Regions from separate parts of the Dactylosporangium sp. CA-233914 genome, predicted to be linked through region 3. Evidence: riboswitches for the same ligand, from Rfam matches in the RefSeq annotation. Region 3 holds a riboswitch; each other region holds the start of a gene.

What was found. Region 3 has a riboswitch for cyclic di-AMP ahead of ACQPY0_RS28365 (hypothetical protein). Riboswitches for the same ligand answer to the same signal wherever they lie in the genome.
Region 1: it holds a riboswitch for cyclic di-AMP, as region 3 does, so the genes downstream of both, ACQPY0_RS57310 (NlpC/P60 family protein) here and ACQPY0_RS28365 (hypothetical protein) in region 3, are expected to answer to the same signal.
Region 2: it holds a riboswitch for cyclic di-AMP, as region 3 does, so the genes downstream of both, ACQPY0_RS44975 (C39 family peptidase) here and ACQPY0_RS28365 (hypothetical protein) in region 3, are expected to answer to the same signal.
Region 4: it holds a riboswitch for cyclic di-AMP, as region 3 does, so the genes downstream of both, ACQPY0_RS36495 (C39 family peptidase) here and ACQPY0_RS28365 (hypothetical protein) in region 3, are expected to answer to the same signal.

Annotation. Positions count from the first base shown of each region.
Region 1 is NZ_CP192030.1:12,794,492-12,799,534, forward strand. Features, by position in the region: gene ACQPY0_RS57300 (hypothetical protein) at 1-366, opposite strand, end outside; gene ACQPY0_RS57305 (hypothetical protein) at 1,055-1,594, opposite strand; gene ACQPY0_RS57310 (NlpC/P60 family protein) at 1,732-2,718, opposite strand; cyclic di-AMP (ydaO/yuaA leader) riboswitch at 2,726-2,915, opposite strand; gene ACQPY0_RS57315 (DUF2089 domain-containing protein) at 3,198-3,572, shown strand; gene ACQPY0_RS57320 (hypothetical protein) at 3,572-3,829, shown strand; gene ACQPY0_RS57325 (SHOCT-like domain-containing protein) at 3,856-4,281, shown strand; gene ACQPY0_RS57330 (GH92 family glycosyl hydrolase) at 4,490-5,043, shown strand, end outside.
Region 2 is NZ_CP192030.1:10,170,119-10,175,161, reverse strand. Features, by position in the region: gene ACQPY0_RS44995 (DNA-3-methyladenine glycosylase) at 1-304, shown strand, start outside; gene ACQPY0_RS44990 (cupin domain-containing protein) at 371-832, opposite strand; gene ACQPY0_RS44985 (Ig-like domain-containing protein) at 836-1,966, opposite strand; gene ACQPY0_RS44980 (hypothetical protein) at 2,033-2,881, opposite strand; cyclic di-AMP (ydaO/yuaA leader) riboswitch at 3,336-3,485, shown strand; gene ACQPY0_RS44975 (C39 family peptidase) at 3,497-4,348, shown strand; gene ACQPY0_RS44970 (transglycosylase domain-containing protein) at 4,355-5,043, opposite strand, start outside.
Region 3 is NZ_CP192030.1:6,347,474-6,352,516, forward strand. Features, by position in the region: gene ACQPY0_RS28350 (condensation domain-containing protein) at 1-482, opposite strand, end outside; gene ACQPY0_RS28355 (GAF domain-containing protein) at 577-2,496, shown strand; gene ACQPY0_RS28360 (hypothetical protein) at 2,534-2,674, shown strand; gene ACQPY0_RS28365 (hypothetical protein) at 2,709-3,515, opposite strand; cyclic di-AMP (ydaO/yuaA leader) riboswitch at 3,771-3,914, opposite strand; gene ACQPY0_RS28370 (NADPH-dependent F420 reductase) at 4,153-4,809, shown strand.
Region 4 is NZ_CP192030.1:8,189,089-8,194,131, reverse strand. Features, by position in the region: gene ACQPY0_RS36510 (cupin domain-containing protein) at 1-393, opposite strand, end outside; gene ACQPY0_RS36505 (VOC family protein) at 407-796, opposite strand; gene ACQPY0_RS36500 (TetR/AcrR family transcriptional regulator) at 857-1,492, shown strand; cyclic di-AMP (ydaO/yuaA leader) riboswitch at 1,611-1,753, shown strand; gene ACQPY0_RS36495 (C39 family peptidase) at 2,026-2,763, shown strand; gene ACQPY0_RS36490 (helix-turn-helix transcriptional regulator) at 2,816-3,796, opposite strand; gene ACQPY0_RS36485 (RidA family protein) at 3,909-4,310, shown strand; gene ACQPY0_RS36480 (GntR family transcriptional regulator) at 4,398-5,043, opposite strand, start outside.

The sequences.
Region 1 (5,043 bases), 6.4 Mb from region 3:
AACCGCTTCGCTGCCCCACTGCGAGCCCCAGAAGACGACGTACACCTTGGGCTGGTCGGTTACGACGCCCACGTTGGAGGAGCCGGGGTAGGGGGTGCCGCCGAAGTACGTCATATCGTCGAAGTAGACGGCGTCGCCGGCCGCGCTCGCCTTGACCTCCGCCTTGGCGGTCGCGGAGAGCGTCGTGACGACCCCGTTGCGATACTTGTGGTCCTTCGTGACCGCGGCCACCGCGGCCGCATTGCCGGCGTCGTGTGCGTCGCTTTCGGCGGCCTGCGCCGGGCTCGTGAAGGCCGTGGCCACCACACTTCCGGACAGGAGGCCGGCGGCAAGGACAGCTGCCCTGACGCGGCGTGGTTTGTGCATGCTCTGCTCACCTCGGGGGTAGGTGCTTGGACCACGGCTGCCCGCCGTGGCCGGACATAGACAACGAGGTGTGCCGAAAGCACCGAAATCCCTGGCAACGCCCCGTCGTCGCTTGGTATTGCGCGGCAAGTCGCTGTTCTGCCGCTGATGTTTGGGCCTTCACGTTCACGCAAAGCCCCGGAGCAGTTGAGCTCCGGCGCGGACATGAATGCTTTTCTCAGAAGGCCTGCTGGACGCTAACAGATCGCGACGCCCCGCGCAGCCCCTTCAATCGGGCCGTAAGTCAGTTCCTTCATCGCACCGATCACGCGCTTACGGCAAATCGCCCGTAGCGACCATTCCCATGACGGACCGCGATTGCGCGATCACCACCAGCCCCAATACGGCACGCCGGCGAGAACCGAAGAGTGAACAGCTCAGCCGGTCGAACGCGCCTCCGCGAAAACGACGGGATACGCGGGGTGACGTCTTGTAGAAGTTTCGTGGAGACCCACCAAAACGGACAATGCGCACCCGCCGCCCCCAGGTGCGCTGCCGATCGCGCAATACACAATGCGCGCATGCCTGCGGAGATTCACCCGGTTCATCGGCCGCGAACGACCACCATCTCCCGCTTTTCACGGTGTTTCCCGAACAAATCGCCCAGTTCGCCGCGCCGCCGGACCGAACCGTGCGCGCGGCGGCGAATCTAACCGGCGATCGGCGCGGAGGCGGCGGGCGCCGGCGCGACGGCGGTTCGGGACGCCTGCGTGGCGAGCCGGCGGATCGCGCGTTCGGCGAACAGCAGCGGGATGATGCCGAAGACCCCGAACGACATGTCGATGAGCTGCCACCACCAAGGGATCCCGCGGACACTGCCGGCTATCAGGGCGAGGGGAACGATGGCCACGCAGGCGATCATCCCGAAGTGAACGACCCAGATGTTGCGCAGCGGATCCCGGATCGGACCCCAGAACGCGACGGCGATGACCAGGTGGGCGAAGGCCAGCCAGTCCGTGCCGTACGCCATGAACGGATAGTCCCGGTTGGTCGCGGCGATACCGTGATGTACCCGATCGATCCACTCCACGAGCACGGGAAGATGCTCGGGCGCCGGCGACCAGCCGGCGTGCAGCAGCCGCACGAGCAGAGCGCTCTCGGCCTCGAGTGGAAACGCGGTGACGCCGCTGACGACGAGTCCGAACACGAACAGGACCAGCCAGACGCGAACGCGGGTAAGGGTGCCCACGGCCGGAGCGTAATCCGGCCGGCCGGCGATCTGAACGGGCGAGCGACCGATCTCCATGAGATCTTCACCGCGGCCGCGCCCGGCGTTGATGCGGACACGGACAGACGCCGCCGGTCGGGCGGCGTCTGTCCGGACGGTTACGGACGGCCGTAGCCGTACAGCGTGTCGATGTCGATCGGTGCGACCTTCACGACCGTGCGGCTGTTGGGCGCGTGAATGATCTGGTTGTTGCCGATGTAGATGCCGACGTGCCCGAGGCCGTTGTAGAACACCAGATCGCCCGGGGCCAGCTGACTGCGGGTGATGTGGCGAACCGTGTTGTACTGCTCGGCGGCGTTGTGCGGCAATGTGACGCCGGCCGCCTTCCAGGCCATCATGGTCAGGCCGGAGCAGTCGAACGAGTTCGGCCCCGCCGCGCCCCAGACGTAAGGCTTGCCGAGCTGGGCCCACGCGTAGCTGACCGCCTTGCCCGCCGCGCCGGAGACGGCCGGCGGCGACCCGGGGTTCGTGGTGGTCTTCGTGGTCGTGGTCGTGGTCTTGGCCGCGGCCGCCGCCGCGTTGGCCTTGCGCTGCATCTCGTCGAGCCGGGCGATGTCGCCCTCGATCTGCTTGCGACGCGTCTCCAGGTCCGTCTTCTGCCGGGTCTGCGCCGCCAGTACCTCGTTGAGGCGCCGCTTCTCGGCGTCGTACGTGCCCTTCGCCGCGGTGTACGTGGCGATGTCCTGCCGCTGGCTGCGGGAGATCTGCTCCAGCGTGCCGACCCGGTCGACGAACCCGTCCGAGGAACTGGCCCCCAGCATCAGCGACCAGGTACGCAGATTGTTGCCGGTCTTGTACGCGCTGACCGCGATCTGCTCGGCGCTGGCCTGGCCCGCGTCCATGCTGGCCTGCAGCGGCTGCAGGCCGGCCTCCAGCTTCGTGATCGCGGCCTGCGTCGCGGCCAGGTCACCGTTGGTCTTGTTGTACTGCTCGACGATGAGCTCGACTTCCTTGTTGCCCTTGTCGATCTGGGCCTGAAGCTCGGCGGGCGTCGGGTCGGCGTGCGCGGCGCACGCCGGACCGATCACGGCCGCGGCCGTCAGCCCGACAAGCAACGAGCGCAGCGCCGTTCGTCCGTTGAACACGGCAGCGTCCTTCTTCGCGGACCGCCTACCGGGTTAGCTGACGGGTTCGGGCGAGAAGAAGGTGCGCCCTACCGTGGCCGTCACGCGCTGTGCAGGTTGCCCAGCGCCCGTACACGGATTCACCCCAGGGGCGAGCCGGTCCAGCGCTCACCCGGATGGGTCCCCGGCTCCCGCGTCGAAGCCTGCGAGCAGGCCCGACACACGACTCGGCGGCACCTGACCGGGCCACCCAGGCTGGGCGACGCTTGCCGGCAGGCTGCCACCAAACGTAACGAATGCATCTCGGCGACGGAACCGCACCGCCGCGATCTAAGCGACACTTAACGCAGACTCAAGAATCGATCGTCCAACCTTCGTCCGTCCTGGCGCCGGCCGCGACCGCCGCGCGGAGGCCCACTCGCGAACCCGTTGAGTCGGGGTTTAAGAAAATTAAGATCAACAGCTTGAAGGATCAAGATACTCAAGGTACAACTTGATATATGACGGAGCGGGCGATGGACTGGCAGGAACTTACGAACCTGACCCGGGGCCAGCCGTTCGTCGTCGAGCGGGTGCGCCTGGCCAGCGGCGTGGCGATCGAGGGGGAGTTCGAGCCCCCGCAACTGGGTCAGCTCAGCCTTGAGGACCAGGTGTTCGTCACGGCGTTCGTCCGGTGCCACGGTTCCATCAAGGAGATGGAGCGGATCTTCGGGGTGAGCTACCCGACGATCAAGTCACGACTCAACCGGATCGCCCAGGCGCTCGACTTCGTCGAGACCGATCCGGCGCCGTCGCGGGCCGACGTCATCGACCGGCTGCGCCGCGGCGAGATCAACGCCCAGCAGGCATTGCGCGAATTGGAGGGTCGCACATGATGCCGCAACTGCTGACCGTACGGGTGAAGCGCCCGGCCGGTCGCCCTATCCGGATCTGGGTGCCGGTGCTTCCCGTACTACTCGTCCTGGCACCGGTGGTGGTTCTGGCGACAGCCGTCGCGGCGGTCGCGTGCCTGGTGTACCGGATCAGTTTGCTGCGGGCGCTCGGCACGGGGTGGCGGATCATGTCCGCTCTCCCCGGCACCCGGTTCGACATCGAGCAGGGTCGCACGGCCGTGCTCGTGAGCATCAGATAGAGGCTCGGAAAGAGGAGAGGTGCACAGTGAACGAAGAGCGCAAAGAGATCCTGCAGATGCTCGCCGAAGGGAAGATCACCACGGACGAGGCGGACCAGCTCATCGAGGCTCTCGAACGGGTCCAGCCCGTGCCGGTGGCCGCGGGCTCGGACGTACGGCCGAAGGGAAAGCCGAAGTATCTACGGGTGATGGTGGACGCCAACGACGACGGCACCCCGAGCCGGGTCAACATCCGGGTGCCGCTGCAACTGCTCCGGGCCGGCGTGCGGCTCGCCGCGCTGATTCCGCCGCAGGCGCTCGGACAGGCCAACGCGGAACTCGCGAGGTCGGGCGTGCCGTTCGACCTGACCCAGCTCAAGCCCGAGCAGCTCGAGGAGCTCATCGAGCAACTGGACGACATGACGGTCGAGGTCGACCAACTCGACACCCAGGTCCGCGTCTTTTGCGAGTAGATGCCGTCCGGAATCTCGGACGGGCCCCCGAGAAGGTGCTCGAACACCTTCTCGAGGTCGCGCCCGCAACAGCAGAGCACGATTGAACTGCCAGCCTGAAGTCTAGCCGAGACGAACGTACCGACCAGGGGTCACCGACAGGTGGCCCCTGCGTCATATCGGGACAGAAGGATGGGTTCCTCAGCATTCCCGATGCGAAGGAACACGAATGCACGTCAGAGTCCTGGCCTGGTGCCTGGCACCGCTGATGTCCACCGTCGTGCTGGCCGCACCCGCGTCCGCGAGCAGGACGATGTCGCCGTTCGACGCGGTCGACCAGTTCATCGGCACCGAGATGGACACGACCCAGAACAAGAGCAACGACGCGTACGGCAACACGTTCCCCGGCGCCGCGGTGCCGTTCGGCATGGTGCAGCCGAGCCCGACCACCTACAAGGCCGGCAATGCGCTGGTCGGCGAGAAGGGCGGCTATGAGTACACCGCGAGCCTGATCCGCGGCTTCGGCATGACCCGGTACTCGGGCACCGGCTGCACCGGCCGCTATGGCGGATACGAGTTCCCGACCATCCCGTACGCCGGTGACCTGCCGGGCGGTGTGCTGCCGGTCAACCCGTCCACGGACGTGAAGGGCTACTACCTGAGCTTCAGCCACGCGAACGAGGTCTCCGAGCCGGGCTACTACAAGGTGGCGCTGGACAACGGGGTGACCGCGGAGCTCACCGCGAGCACGCGCACCGCGGTGAGCCGGTACGACTTCCCGGA
Region 2 (5,043 bases), 3.8 Mb from region 3:
CGAGGGGGTCGATCTGGCCCGCAGCCGGCGCGGCGACGTCGCGGCGCGCGAACTCGCTCGGGGACCGGCGCTCCTGGTCATCTCACTGGGAGTCGGCCGCGACGCGTACGGCACTTCGATGATCGATGGCACCGGGCCACTGATGCTGCGACCACCAGCCGAACCGGTGCCGGACGAAGCGATCTCGGCAGGCCCGCGCGTCGGTGTCGCGAGCGCGCACGACATGCCGTGGCGGTTCTGGCTCACCGGCGACCCGACCGTCAGCACGTACCGCCGGCACGTGCCGCGCCTGCGCCGGGCGTGACCGGCCGCTCCGCGAAATCCGCCGGTGCCGGGCGCGAAACGCCCGGCACAAGCGGATTCGAGCGCGTCACCAGCAGGCTTCGCGGGACGGGACGCGGTCCTCGTCGGGGAAGCGGATGGCGGCGGACTGCGGTGGGCGGGCGTACTCGCTGTCGGTGACCTGGTCGCCCCACTCCGTCTCGGGGCCGTCCGGGTCGGTCTCCTGGGTCGAGACCATCGCCACGAAGGTCGTCGGGCCCGCGCCGTGCCAGTGCCACTCGCCGGCCGCGACGACGATGGTGTCGCCCGCGCGGACCTCGTGCACTGGGCCGCCGCGGCGCTGGACCCGGCCGATGCCGTGCAGGACGTGCAGGACGCGGCCGTACGGGCAGCGGTGCCAGGCCGTGCGGGCAGCGGGATTGAACTGCGCGTGGAACGTGGCCATGTGGGACGGCTCCATGGCCGTCACGTCGCGGCCGATCCACGCCACGCCCGAGTAGCGCTGCTGCGGCGCCGGGCGGCTCGTGCTGGGAGTTCGGATGACCTCCACTGCTCATGCCTCCTTCTGGTAGTCGGGCCAGGACATGTTCCAGGCCGTCCACCCGTCGCCCGGGTCCAGGCCGACCTCGGTGTTGCGGGTGGTGACCGGGTCGCCGACCAGGACGTTCTCGTAGAGCCATCGCGCGTTGTCGGTGGAGACGTTGGTGCAGCCGTGCGAGACGTTGCGCACGCCCTGGTCACCCACCGACCAGGGAGCGGCGTGGATGTACTGGCCGCCCCAGGTGAGTCGCATCGCGTACTGCACCGTGGTCGTGTACTCCGGCGTTTTGAACAACGCCGTCGGCTCGCGGGACATGATGACCGTCGTGCCGCTCGACGACGGGGTCGAGGACTTGCCGAGGCTGACCGGCATCGTGCGGACGAGTTCGTCGCCCGAGTGCACCTGCAGCTGTTTCGTGGCGTTGTCGATGTCGATCGTGAGCTTGCGGCCGATGGTGACGGTCGCGGTGAGGTCCTCGTCCGCGTGCCCGTCGCCGATGGACACGCCGTTGAGGGCCTTGCGAGCGGTGATCTTCGTGCCGGGCTGCCAGTAGTGCTCGGGCCGGTACATCACCTGCTTGCCGCCGAACCAGTGCCACGCGCCGGGCTGCGGCGGATCGCTGGTGACGAACAGCCGCTTCACGACGCCCGCCCTCGACGCCTCCGGCACGTCGGAGCCGAACTCGACGACGATGGGCATGCCGACGCCGTAGGTCCCGCCGTCGGCGAGCATCAGGTCCGAGTTGACGGATTGCCCGGCCGGCTTCGCGACCGTGGTGAAGGTCGTCTCACGGGTGACGGGTTTCTTGTCGGCGCCGACGGCGGTCACCTTGGCGGTGTAGGCGGTGTTGTACTTGAGCGCCGCCGCCGGGACCCACGACGAGCCGTCCGGTCGCAGGGCTCCCGCGACCGGCTGCCCGCCCGATTCGGCGAGCGAGATGGCGGTGACGTTGCCGTCGGTCACGGTGGTACCGATCTCGGCGCTGATGGGGACCGTCTTGTCGCCCGCCGCCGGGGTGATCTGCACCGCCGCCGGTTTCGGCGGCGGTGCGGTCGTCCGGGCGCCGGTGCGCGGGGAGTCGTGACACGCCGACAGCGCGCCCGCGAGCGCGAGCAGCGCGACCGATGTTCGTAATGTGCGCATACGGGCATCGTCGGCCGCGGCCGGGCGAGGCCGTGGCGACTCTTGGGTGAACCCGCGTAGGAGCCCTTACATCGTGGCGTCGGCGATCTGGTTGGCGAGGCCCTCCCACTTGGCATACGCGTACGGGAACGCCGAGCGCTGCACCATCTGCGCCGCGACGGTCACCGCGTAGTCGCCCCAGCCGGGGATGCTCAGCAGCGCCGCGTAGAACCGGCGCGCGGACTCGTGCGGGTCCATGAGCTGCTTGACGGATCCCCAGTTCGGCCGCTGCTGGAACAGCCCGACCGAATCGTAGTCGTACCCGACCCCCTCGTTGGGGTGGTTCAGCGAGTCCGGCAGGTTCGCGTTCGCCAGGTTCCGCAGGTGGCTCTCCTGCAGTGCGGTGGCGAGCGCGACGACGGCGGCGCGCTTGGGCAGCCGCTCCCGCACGGCCACGTCGACGATCGCGATCGCGTTGTTCATCTCGGCCCGGGACAACCCGCCGACTGGATCGGCCCGCCGTGCGGCCGCCGGCGCCGGCACCGCCGTCGTCGCCGCCGGGGTTGGGGCGCTCTGCGCGCGTTCCCGGCCGCGGGAAGCCGCCCCGGGTGCGGACCGGCCGGCGCCGGGCTCGGCCGTGGCCGTGGCTGCGGCCTCGGCGGCCACGACCCCGGCGGGCCGCGCGCCGGTGCTCAGCGACGCGGAGACGCCGAAGGTGGCCAGCGCGAAGGCCGTCACCAGCGCGGCGCCGCGCAGCAGCGGCGGCGCGGCGGCTCCGCCGATGCCATCCCGGATCAGCGGCGGCCTCAGGACGCCCGGCAGGTTGCGCTGGAGGCTGAGCGGGACTGTGCGTGAGAGGGCGCGCTGGATGGAGCGTGGGAGGGCGCGCTGGCGGAACTGGTGCGCCCGCGAATGACGAGGTCCGCTGTTCGGCATCCGGCGACAGTAGGGCCGGGGTTAAACACGGGTGATTTTGGGCATGAGAATAGGCCCTCCGGCGCCCTGCGGGCGGGCGGCCCGGCGGCTCTCACCTCGGACACGTGCGAGTTGGCGGCTTTCGTCCGGAATGTGCGCCGCCCGGCGGCTCGCATCTGGGATTCGCACCAATTGCCGAAATTCGTCCGAAATGCGGGCGGGGTCGGCGGCCCCCGTCCGGGATGCGCACGCCTCGCCGAGCCGGTGGCGGCGACCGCGCACCGTGCCCGGGTCATCACGGAGAGCGTGCGAACGGCGAGGCGAACGGCGACGTCCAGGCGGGGTGCTTCCCGGCGGCTGAGGGCTGGGCGAGCCGCCCGCTGGCCGTTTCACCCAGGGGGTGAAACAGGCCCTGACCGGCACGTTTAGCTTCGTCGAAGCCGCCCGGACCGTGGTCGTCCAAAGGGATGACGCCGCGGCGGTACCGCTGAGTCGTGCGTGCGTACGAGCCGGGGACCCAAGTACCGCCGGGGTGAATCCGCGGGGCCGAACCTAGGCCCCGCGGTAGGACGAACTTCCCGTCCGAACCCGTCAGCTAACCCGGTAGGCGGCTTCGGAAGGAGGCGAGGTACGCCCATGTACCTCTACAGATCCCGCCACCTGCGCCGCATGGGCGCTCCTGGGCAGCGGCGCGTGCGCGTCGCCCTGGCCTCGGCCGCCGTCGCGGCCGCCGCCGGGATCGGCATCGCCGCGCTGCAGGAGTCCCCGCCGCCGGTCAACGCGCAGACGGTCGCCGCGGAGGCGACCGGCCTGGTCAGCGAGTCCTCGGGCCCCGTCAAACGCCAGGATCAGGCCGCGCAGGGCAACCGGCAGGCCCCGGGCCAGGTCACGCAGGGCAAGCAGGCCCAGGCCACGCCGGGGGCGAAGGCGACCCAGACCCAGAGCCAGGCGGCCCCGAGCGCGAGCCCGGCGACGCCGGCGGAGAAGGACCTGACGTACCAGTTCGCGTGGCAGGAGAACTACTACTTCTGCGGCCCCGCGGCGACCCGCATCGCGCTCACCGCGCGCGGGCTCACCCCCTCGCAGTCACAGGTCGCGCAGAGCCTCGGCACGACCGTCAACGGCACGAACTCGTCGCAGGACACGGCGCGGGCGCTCAACCAGATCACCGGCACCAGCTTCTACTCGGCGCACTTCATCGCCGGTCAGACCGCGACCGACGCCGACGTCGCCGCGCTCAAGCAGGCCGTCCTGCACGCGATCACCCAGGGATACGCCGTCGTGGCGAACATCGCCGGGTCCACTGTGGACGACTCCGGGCACTCGCACTCGTACTCGGGCGGGCACTACCTCACGATCGTCGGGTATCGCGACAACGGCGACACCGTGAAGATCGCGGACCCGGCCGACGCGATGGGTGTCGGCTCGTACACGCTGAGCACGAAGAAGATGGCGGACTGGATCGCACAGCGCGGGTACGCCGCGTAACCGTAGTTACGTCGAGCCGAGCGCGCGCGCCCGGCTCGGGGCCGGGAAGCCCTGCGCGGATTGACCGCGCAGGGCCGCGACCATCGTCTGCGCGACCGCCTGGTTGACCGAGGAGGACACGCCGCCGCCGACATAGTCGTTGGGGTTGTCGGCGTTGGCCGCGATCCCGGCGGCGGCCACCTGCGGGGTGAACCCGACGAACGTCTCCGTCGCGTTGTTCTCCGAGCTGCCCGTCTTGCCCGCGACCGGCCGCCCGCCGAGGATGCCCGACACCGCCTCCGCGGTGCCGCCGTCGCACTTGCCGTAGGCCGAGCCGCGCCCGACGGGGCAGCGGGCGGCGTCGGTCGCGGCGGCCGCCACGTCCGGGTCGACCACCTGCCGGCACTGGGGGTTGGCGGCGTTCACCGGGCGGCCGTCGGGGCCGGTGACGGACAGCACGGGCAGCGGCTCGCAGTACAGGCCGCCGGCGGCCACGGCCGCGTAGGCGTTGGCGAGGTCCAGCGGCGTGGTCGAGGAGGTGCCGAGGGTGAACGAGCCCCACTCGTCCTTCGTCGCCAGCCCCGCGTCGTGCTCGTCGCGGAACTTGATGCCGAGCTGCTGCGCCATGTCGATCACCCGCCGGAGGCCGACCTGCTCCTCCAGCCACACGAAGTACGTGTTCACGGACCGGCCGAACCCGGTCCACATCGTGCGCA
Region 3 (5,043 bases):
TCCTCGGCCAGGACCAGCCCGCCGAAGCCGTCGTTGACGAGGTGGCACACGACCGTGACCTGGTGGGTGAGCGCGCCCCGGTGGCGGATGACCGCGGTGCGCACCGGCCAGTCCCGCTCGAAGTCGAACGCGGTCTCGTGCAGCCGCCGGCTCGCCTCCTCGGCGGCCTCGGCCGGGTTCCCGTCGTCGGGCACGTCGAGCACCTCCAGCGGCACCGCGCCGGACTCTGAAAGTTTCTGCTGCGGCGGCCCGTCCGGGCGCAGCAGAAGCCGGGTCCGCATCGACGGGAAGCGCTCCATGATGAAGCGCAGCTCGGCCGCCACGTCCTCGACGCCCGTGCCGGCGGGCAGCGGCAGCACGAGGCCCATCGGCATCCAGGTCCGCTGGCGGAGCATGCCGCCCCACAGCTCGCGCTGGCCCCAGCTGAGCTCGTCGACGCCGCTGCCGGCCCCGTGGAACGGGACCATGATCGAATCCGGCACGACGGCCCTCCCCGGCTCACCCCCGACGCATCGACGCCGGGAAGTGTACGGCCCCGCCCGTCATACTCCTCGCCGGACGGGGAAACGTGGCGTGATGCGGGTGGGACTGGTTCCGCGGGCAGCCGCCTGGTGTGTGCTGTACCTGGTGCTCATGGCGGGCGTGGCCGCGGTCGTCCTCGCCGCGGTCGTCGAGCAGCGCGAGGCCTCCCGGCTCGCCGCCCGCGCCGACCGGTTGCGGGCCGACACCCAGCAGGCCGAGAGGCAGCTGCTGGACCTGGACCGCACCGAGCGCGGCTACCTGGTCAGCCACGAGCCGGCCCTGCTGACGTCGTGGTCGGCCCAGCACGGCCGGTTCACCGACCGCCTCGGCGGCCTGCAGCAGCAGGCCCGGGAGCGGCACCAGACGGAACTCATCAGGCGGCTTCGCGAGGACAGCCGGTCGTACGTGCAGGACCATGCCCTGCCGACCCTGCAGGCGGCGCGCGACGGCCGCTCCGACGGCGGGCCGGTCCTGCGCGACGGCGACCGCCGGGTCGCCGTGCTGCGCGCCGACCTCGACAACCTGGCGGCGGCCGAGGAGCGGCTCGCCGCGCGGCAGGACCGGCGCGCGGGCACGCTGGCCCGCACGGCCGTGGTCGGGGTCGTCGCCGGCGTGGCCGCGTCGGCGTTGTTCTGCGGGGGCGTCCAGGCGTACCTCAACTGGGTCGTCGTCCAGCCGATCCGCCGGGCGGCGGCGATGGCCGGCCGCCTGGAACACGGCGAGCTGGACGCCCGCGTCCCGCCGACCGGCGCGGGCGAGGCGCGCCGACTCGCCCGCGCCCTCAACGCCATGGGCGCCTCGACGCAGCGCAGCGTGGCGCAGCTGGTCAGGTACGGCCGCACGCAGGCCGCGCTGCGGCGCGTCGCCGTGCGTGTCGCCCAGGGCGCCTCACCCGCCGAGGCGCTGGACGCGGTCGCCACCGAGATCGGGCGGCTCATCGGCACCGACGACGTGCACATCGTGCGCTACGACGACAGCGCGGGCACCGTGGTCGCGGCGTGGGGACCCAACGGCATCCGGATTCCGGTCGGCGCCTTGGTGCCGCTGGAGGGTGACAGCATCGCGGCGAGCGTGCACCGGTCGGGTCAGCCGGCCCGGATGGACGACTACGACAGCGCCGTGGGCCCCCTCGCCGCCCGCCTCCGGGCGAGCAACATCCGCGCCGCCGTCGGCGCGCCGATCATCGTGGAGGGCCGCCTCTGGGGCGTCGTCACGGCGGCCGTCACGGGCGACCGGCCCCTGGCCGCCGAGGCGGCTGAGCGCCTCGGCGACTCCACCGAGCTCATCGCCACCACCGTCGCCAACGCCCAGGCCCGCGCCGACCTGGCCGCCTCCCGGGCCCGCGTCGTGGTCGCCGCCGACCAGGCCCGGCGGCGGATCGAACGCAACCTCCACGACGGCGTCCTGCAGCAGCTCATCGCCGTCGCGATGGGGCTGCGCGCCGCCGACGAGCGGATCCCGCCCGAGCTGCCGCACGCGCACGGGGAGCTGGCCGCGGTCACCGACCGGCTCGCCGCGGTGGTGGACGACCTCCGCGAGATCTCCCGTGGCATCCACCCGATGATCCTGTCCGACCGTGGCCTGGGCCCGGCCCTCAAGGTCCTCGCCCGCCGCGGCGGCCTGCCGGCCGAGCTGAGGCTGGACCTGCGGGAGCGGCCGCCGGAGCCGGTCGAGTACGCCGCGTACTGTATCGCGGTGGAGGCCGCCGACAACGCGGCCAAGCACGCCCGCGCCTCGCACGTACGGATCGAGGCGAACACCAACGGCGGCGAGCTGCGCCTGTCGGTGAGCGACGACGGTGTGGGCGGCGCCGATCCGGCGCGGGGCGCAGGCCTCATCGGCCTGGCCGACCGGGTCCAGGCGCTCGGCGGGTCGATCACGATCACCAGCCCGCCGGGCGAGGGCACGCACGTCGAGGCCACGCTGCCCCTGGACTCCGCCACGATCGCCGCCGCGGCGGCCCGTCTCGGCTGAGCCGGGGCGCCCTGATCGAAGGTGGCATGATGCCGGCGTGGGGACTGCTCAGCCCCGCCTCGGGGTGGTGGCGAGCTCGTCGAAGATGAGCACCGTCTCGGTCGACGTGATCTCGGGCATGCCCTGCAGCGTCGCCGACTGCGTCGAGTCGTCGCTGACGGCCCTGGGCGACCTGTGACGGGTGCACCGGTCGTCCAGGGCCCGTCGGCGGCTCACGGCGCGGCGGCGGTCACGACCTGCTCGGCGAGCGCCTGCCACTTGGCGTAGGCGTCCGGGAACGCCGACACCTGGACCGTCTGCGCCGCCACGGTGACCTGCATCTGCTGCCAGCCGTCGACCCCGACGAGCGCGTTGTAGAAGCGGCGTGCGGCCTCCGCCGGGTTCATCAGCTCCGCGACGGTGCCCCAGTTCGGCCGCTGCTGGAACAGCCCGACGGAGTCGTGGTCGCTGCCCACGCCCTCGTTGGGCAGGTTGAGCGACTCGGGAACGTTGGAGTTCGCGAGGTTGTGCAGGTGGCTCTCCTGCAGCGCGGTGGAGATCGCCACGACGTACGCGCGGCTCGGCAGGCCCAGCTGCTGTCCGGTGCGGATGATCGTGACGGCGTTGTTCATCTCGGCCTGGGTCAGCTCGCCGACCGCGGCGATGACCCTTGGCGAGGGCGCGGCGGTGGTCGTGCTCGGCGGCGGCTGCGCCGTGGTTTGCGCCGGTGACGGCTTCGCCTCGGCGCTCGCCGTTGGCGACGGTTGCCGGCTGGGCGCGTCGCCGGTGCGTTCTTCGCCGCGGGACGCGCGGCGGTCGGAGTCGGCCGACCGGTCGTCTCCGCGCTGGGTCGACGGCCCGGACTCCGCCACGGTCAGCGTGCGGGGGCCGTGCGAGGAGAACAGCAGCAGCGCGCCGACGACGGCGAAGGCGATGACGGCGGCCGCCGAGTACAGGCCGATGCCCCGGCGGACGGCCAAGTGCCGGCCGTGCGGGTTGCGCCGCAGGTGCCGCGGCCCGCTGGTCTCATCGGCCGGCACGGGCGCGCCTCCGTCGGTACGGACGGTTCGGTTGCTCGGGGTACTGCACGGGAAACCTCGACAGACTTCGACTCCGGCCCGCAGGGGCCGGTACGGAACGGGGGAATGCGCCATCGACCGTCCACTAGGGACGGTGTTGGTCGGGGCTTTGCGGTCGGGCCGGAGGGTCAGCCGATGGGGCGGCGATCCGGGCGTGCCGGCGGATCCGCGGGGTAGTGTGCCGAGGCGTGGCGCCGTGCGAGGGCGTGCATGCGCTGCTCCTTCCGATGCCGCCTACCGGGTTAGCTGACGGATTCGGGCGGGAGGATCGCCCTACCGTGCGGCGCGTGGCCGCACGGATTCACCCCAGTGGTGCTTGGGTCCCCGGCTCGTTCGAGCACGACTCGGCGGGCCGCCGCGCCGTCACCCGGAACGGTGACGATCAGTCGCGGCGAGCCCCATGACCATAGCCGCTTCTCAAACGCAGGTGAACCCCTCGATCGGAACTGCCGGAGTGCGGCGTGCACCCCGGCGACCTGCGACTTCGCTCAGACAGTACCGTTGATCGAAGTTATGTTGTTCGATGTTAGTGATGGGCTGCGCGTCACACTGCCGGCGGCGCGGAATGCTCGACCGAGCCGGTGGGTTGGGCAGGGGTATGACAGTGATCGGATTCATCGGCAGCGGCAACATCGGCAGCACCGTGGCCCGCCTGGCCGTCGCCGCCGGCCACGACGTGGTGCTCAGCAACTCCCGGGACCCCGAAACGCTCGCCGACCTCGTCGCCGAGCTGGGCCCCAAGGCGCGCGCCGCCCGGCCGGCGCAGGCCGCCGCGGCCGGGGACATCGTCGTGGTGACCGTGCCGCTCAAGGCGTACCGGGACGTGCCCGCCGAACCGCTGGCCGGCAAGATCGTCGTCGACACCAACAACTACTACCCGGACCGCGACGGCCGGTTCCCGCGGCTCGACGACGCGACCGCGACCACCAGCGGGCTGCTGCAGCAGCACCTGGCCGGCGCGAAAGTCGTCAAGGGCTTCAACAACATCTGGTTCAAGCACCTCGCCGAGCTGGGCCGCCCCGCCGGCACGCCCGACCGCACGGCGCTGCCGATCGCCGGCGACGACGCCGCGGCGAAGGCGACCGTGACCGCGTTCTTCGACGCCATCGGCTACGACACCGTCGACGCGGGCCCGCTCGCCGACAGCTGGCGCGCCGAGCGGGACCAGCCCGTCTACGTCAAGCCGTACGGCGAGAGCACCCCGGCCACGGCCGCGATCATCCGCGCGCGGCTCGCCGAGGCGCGGCGCTCCTGAGCCTTCACCGAGATCTCCTCCATCGTCCACAGCAGCGCCTCGGCCACGGCCTCGTCGGAGCCGTCGACGTTGAGGAGCAGCGCGCCCGGCGGCGAGTCCACGAGCGCTGCGGGCCGAAGCGGCGGTCGTTGAGGCTGACGTCGAGCCGGGGTCCGGGTCCGCGGTCGGCGGCCGCCGCGGCCAGGACGCGATCGAGGTCGCGGCGGTCGTAAACCTTCGTCTGCGCCGACTGCG
Region 4 (5,043 bases), 1.8 Mb from region 3:
CGCCGCGGGGTCGGGCGGCCCCGGCGGCATCGCGGCGACCCGCTCGGCGAACTGTTCGAACCCCGCTGGCCAGGTCAGTTGCAGCAGCCGCGCCGGTTCGGAGCTGACGACGGCGAAGGCGTGCGGGCGCCGGCGGGGCAGCAGGACGAAGGCTCCCGGGCCGGCCTCCCACGTGTCCTCGCCGTGGTGGACCCGGATCGCCCCGTCGAGCACGTAGAACGCCTCGTCGTCGTGGTGGTGCAGGTGGCGCGGGGTGGCGAACCCGGGCGGGCAGACCTGTTCGATGAGGGTCAGGCCACCGTCGGTCTGCGACGCGGACGCCTTGACGGTCATGGTGGTGCCGAGGAACGGGTATTCGGTGCCCGCACCGGCCGGCAGGGTGATCAGGGACATGGCGCCTCCTTCGTCAGCGGGGCGTGGCGGTGTAGAGCCGGACTTCGATGCCGTCGGGGTCGGTGACGCCGCCGGCCAGCCAGCCGACGCTGCCCTCGGCGAGTGGGCCGTGCGCGATCCCGAGCTCGTCGAGGTGCGCGACCCAGTCCCGCAGCGCGGCGACGTCGGGCACGGCGAAGGCCACCGGGTCGAACCCGGTCAAGGCGCCGGCGTGGTCGGGATCCTGGCGCAGCGCGAGCATCAGCGTGCCGCCGGGATCGCGCAGGGCGACGCCGCGGCGGACTCCGTCCTCGACGAATTCGATTGCCACCTGCAGGCCCAGCACCCGCTGGTACCACTCGAGGCTCTTGTCGACGTCGGCGACGGGGATCTTGACGTGGTGGAACCCTGCGAGTGCCGGCATCGCGTCCGCCTCACGATCGGGGCTTTTTAGAGCTGACCTCTAGAGTGTTACTCTAGCTTGGTGTCTGACGTCAAGGGGCCACGCCAACGCTCGGCACGCACGAAACGCGCCATCGTCGCCGCGGCTCACGACCTGTTCACCAGCAAGGGATACGCGGCGACCACGCTGCAGGAGATCGCCGGCGCGGCGGGCGTGGCGGTGCAGACGGTGTATTTCCACTTCGGCACGAAGAGCCGGCTGCTCAAGGAGGTCGTCGACGTCCGATCGGCCGGCGACGACGAGCCGGTGGCCCTGCTGGAGCGGGACTGGTTCGCCCGGCTGCGAGCCGCGACCGATCCCGCGGAGGTGCTCACCGGGTGGGTGCGCGCCAGCGGCCTGATCCTGGCCCGGGTCGCGCCGATCCTCGCCGTCGTGCGGGACGCGGCTCCCACCGATCCGGAGATGGCCGGCCAGTGGACGGTCAACAGCCGGCAACGTCGCCAGGCCCACGCCGAGTTCGTCACGGTGCTCGGCGGCCTGGGCGCGTTGCCGCCGGCGATGAGCGAGGACCGGGCGAGCGACATCACGGTCGCCCTGTTGTCGCCGGAGCTGTTCCTCGTGCTGACCCGGGAGTGCGGCTGGTCACGCGAGGCGTGGGAGGCCTGGGCCCTCGACCATCTCCGCCACGACCTGCTGGGCCGGTCACAGGCCCACTAACGCCCGTTCAAGGGCGACGAGTGCGGGTTTTTCCAGCTAGCAGGCGTTGGCAGGGCCGGCGGCCTTGAGTAACGTCGTGGGTCGCCCGACCCGGTTGGTGCCCACCACAGGTGGCGCCGGGACGGGCCCGCTGAGTCGTGCATGCACGAGCCGGGGACCCACCGCAAGCCTGGGGTGAATCCGCGGGCCGACGGCCCGCGGTAGGGCGACCTTCGCGCCCGAACCCGTCAGCTAACCCGGTAGGCGGACGCGTAAGGAGATCTGTCTGTGCACAGCCGGCTCAACCCCCATCGCACCAGTCCTCGCCAGCCGCGCGCCCGCTCGGCCGCACACAGACCGGCATCGACAGGACGCTGACGCGGTCGCCGTAGCGCGGCGCACGGCCACGCCGTTGCGCAGCCTGCGGACACCCGCACGCCACCACCGCTGACGACACGGTTCGTCACACACCCAGCACGCCGCGGCGTGCCGGGTGCGCTGCCCTGTGCGCGATCCCGCACCTTGCCCGGTCGAAGAGCCCCTGGAGAGTCGCAATGAACCTCGTACGTGTACTGCAGCAGGCCCGGCAGACGGTTGCCGCGAGCCGGCCGCGAACCGCCGTGATCTCCGGCGCGCTGCTCGCCGCGGCCGCCGCGGCCGGCATCGTGCTCAGCCAGCTCGGCGATCCGCCGCCCGCGAACACGGCCTCGGCCGGTGCGGCGCCGGCCGTCGAGCAGTCGGTCGCGCCCGCGCCCAAGCAGTCGACGGCACCGGCCCCAGCGGCGAAGGTCCTCGACTACCAGTTCCAGCTTCAGCCCAACTTCTATTACTGCGGGCCGGCCGCCACCCGGATCGCGCTCACGGCGGCCGGCCACACCATCAGCCAGGATCAGGCCGCCACCCTGCTGCACACCACCACCAGCGGGACCAACTCGGCCTTCGACACCACCCGCGCCCTCAACAGCGTGCTCGACCGCGGGACGGTGTACCGGACCAGGGAGATCCCAGCGTACCCGGCAACACCGGCACAGGCGGCCCAGCTGCGGTCGGACGTGGTGAGTGCCATCACCAGCGGCCGGGCTGTCGTCGCCAACATCGCCGGGCACCTCACCGACAACACCGGTGTGGTCCACGCCTACGAAGGCGGGCACTACCTCACGCTCGTCGGATACGAGGACGGCGGCAGCACGGTGAAGATCGCCGATCCGGCCAACCCGCGCGGCGACGGCACCTACTGGGTGAGCATCCCCAGGCTGGCCGACTGGATCTCCCAGCGCGGCTACTCGTACTGAGGTGTTCCGGTTGGCCATCCCGCGGTTCCTCGCCTGACAGGTGAATCGCCCTTCAACTGTCGGATGACACTTCGTAGCAGGTGGCGATCGCGGCGGCGCGGTTGCGCAGGGCGGTGCGCAACCACTGCGGGGCCAGGGCTTCCGCGTTCGTGGCGAGCTGCCACAGCGCCCATTCGGCATGTCTGGGATCTTGGAAGGTCACCTCCAGTCGCAGCCAGCCGTCCGCGTCGGCTTCCTCGGCGAGGACGGCCAGCGCGGTGCCCACCAAGTCCTCCCGCCGCGCCGCGTGCACCCGCACCAGCACGGTGACCGAGTCGCCGCCGGTGCGAAACTGCGTGCTGCGTTCCTGCCAGGCCCGGTCCAGATCGACCCGGTCAGGTCGCTGTGCGGGTTCGGCGAGTTCCTCGGCGGCCAACACCCGGGACAGTCGGTACGTGCGGTCCGCGCCAGACCTCGTGGCCAGCAAGTAGCCCTGTTCGCGTACGGTGACCAGGCCGATCGGGTCCACCGTGCGCCACTTCGGGGTCTGGCCCACTGCCGCGTAATGGATGTGCAGCTTGTGTCCGGCGAGCACCGCGCGCCGAATCTCGGCCACGATGCTCTCGGGGACCTCCTCGGCGACCAGCCGGCGCGACAGCAGGTCGGTCTCCGGGTCGATGAGCAATCGCTCGACCGCGCCGGCCGCGGTGTCCCGATGGCTTTCGGGGAGCGCGTCGAGCACCTTGAGCATGGCCGAAGCGAGCGCCGAGCCGAGACCGAATGCCTGTGCGCCGCGCCGCGATCCGGCGACCAGCAGAGCGAGCGCTTCGTCGTGGTTCAGGCCGGTGAGCTCGGTCTGGAAACCGGGCAACAACGCGAAACCGCCGTGCCGCCCGCGTTCGGCGTAGACCGGGACGCCGGCCGCGGACAGCGCCTCGATGTCGCGTAGCACGGTGCGGGTGGATACCTCCAGCTCGCGGGCCAGTGTGGCCGCGGACAACCGACCGCGCTGGCGCAGCAGCAGCACCAGCGAGACCAACCGATCGGCCCGCATACGAAAACTATGCCAGGAATACACGACACAGGATGTCGCGATTGGCTGAGAGGCTCACCGGCACGTGGGCACGAGTCCCAGCGTGCCCACACTCTCGACGAACGGAGCTGAGATGACAATGCAGCGAACGGCGGTCAATCCGTGGACGTGGTCGGCGGAGTTGGGGTTCAACCAGGGTGAGATCGTCTCCGGGCACACCCGGACCCTGTACTGCTCCGGGCAGACCGCGATGAGCGGTGATGGCAAACCCCAGCATGCCGATGACATGGCGGCACAGTTGACGCTGAGCCTCGACAACCTGGAGGCCATTCTCGGCGAGGCCGGCATGTCCCTCGCGAACCTTGTCCGGCTCAACGTCTACACCACCGACGTCGATCTGCTGTTCCAGCACTACGGCGCGCTGGCGTCGAGGTTGGGCGCCGCCGGGGTGGCGCCGACCACCACGATGCTCGGGGTGACCCGGCTGGCGGTCCCCGACCTGATGGTCGAGCTCGAGGGGACCGCCGTCGCGTGATGCGACCTCGCCGCCTTCGGCAGGGTTGCCGGAGGCGGCGGCACGAGGTCACCGATCGCATCGCTGGCCGGCACGGGGTGGGAGCGCTCAGTTGGGCCGGGCCCGGTACAGCTCCGCCTCGAACCGGTACGCGTCGCCCCGGTAGTGGTTGACGCCGACCAGGATCGGTGACCCGTCGGCGGTGTAGGCGACCTCCCGGCCGACCAGAACCGGGGCGCCGGGGCCGATGTTCAGCAGCGCGGCCAACTTCTCGTCGGCGGCCACCGCCTGTACGGAGTAGGCCGAGCGGTGGACGTACAGTCCACAGTGGATTTCGAGGCACTGGTACAGCGACGTGTCGTTCATGTCGATGCTGAGCAGTGCGGCGGCGCGGTTGTGCACCAGGACGACGGTGTCGACGCAGACCGGGGTGTCATCCATGCCACGCAGCCGCTGGAGCTCGATGATCTGCGCCGCCGGCGCGATGCCGAGCTTCTCCGCCTCATCGAGCGTGGCCGGCCGGAGCCGCTGGACCAGCACCCGGGCGGTGGGTCGCAGGCCGCGGGCGGTGGCCATCTCGGTGAAGCTCTGCAGCGTGCTGGGTGGCTCGCCGAAGGTGTGCGGCGCGATGAACCAGCCGCGCTGCGCGGACCGGGTCACCAGTCCGCCGGCCTCGAGCATGCTCAGGGCCTGACGCAGGGTCGTGCGGGAGACGCCGAGCAGTACCGACAGTTCCCGCTCGCTCGGCAGCCGC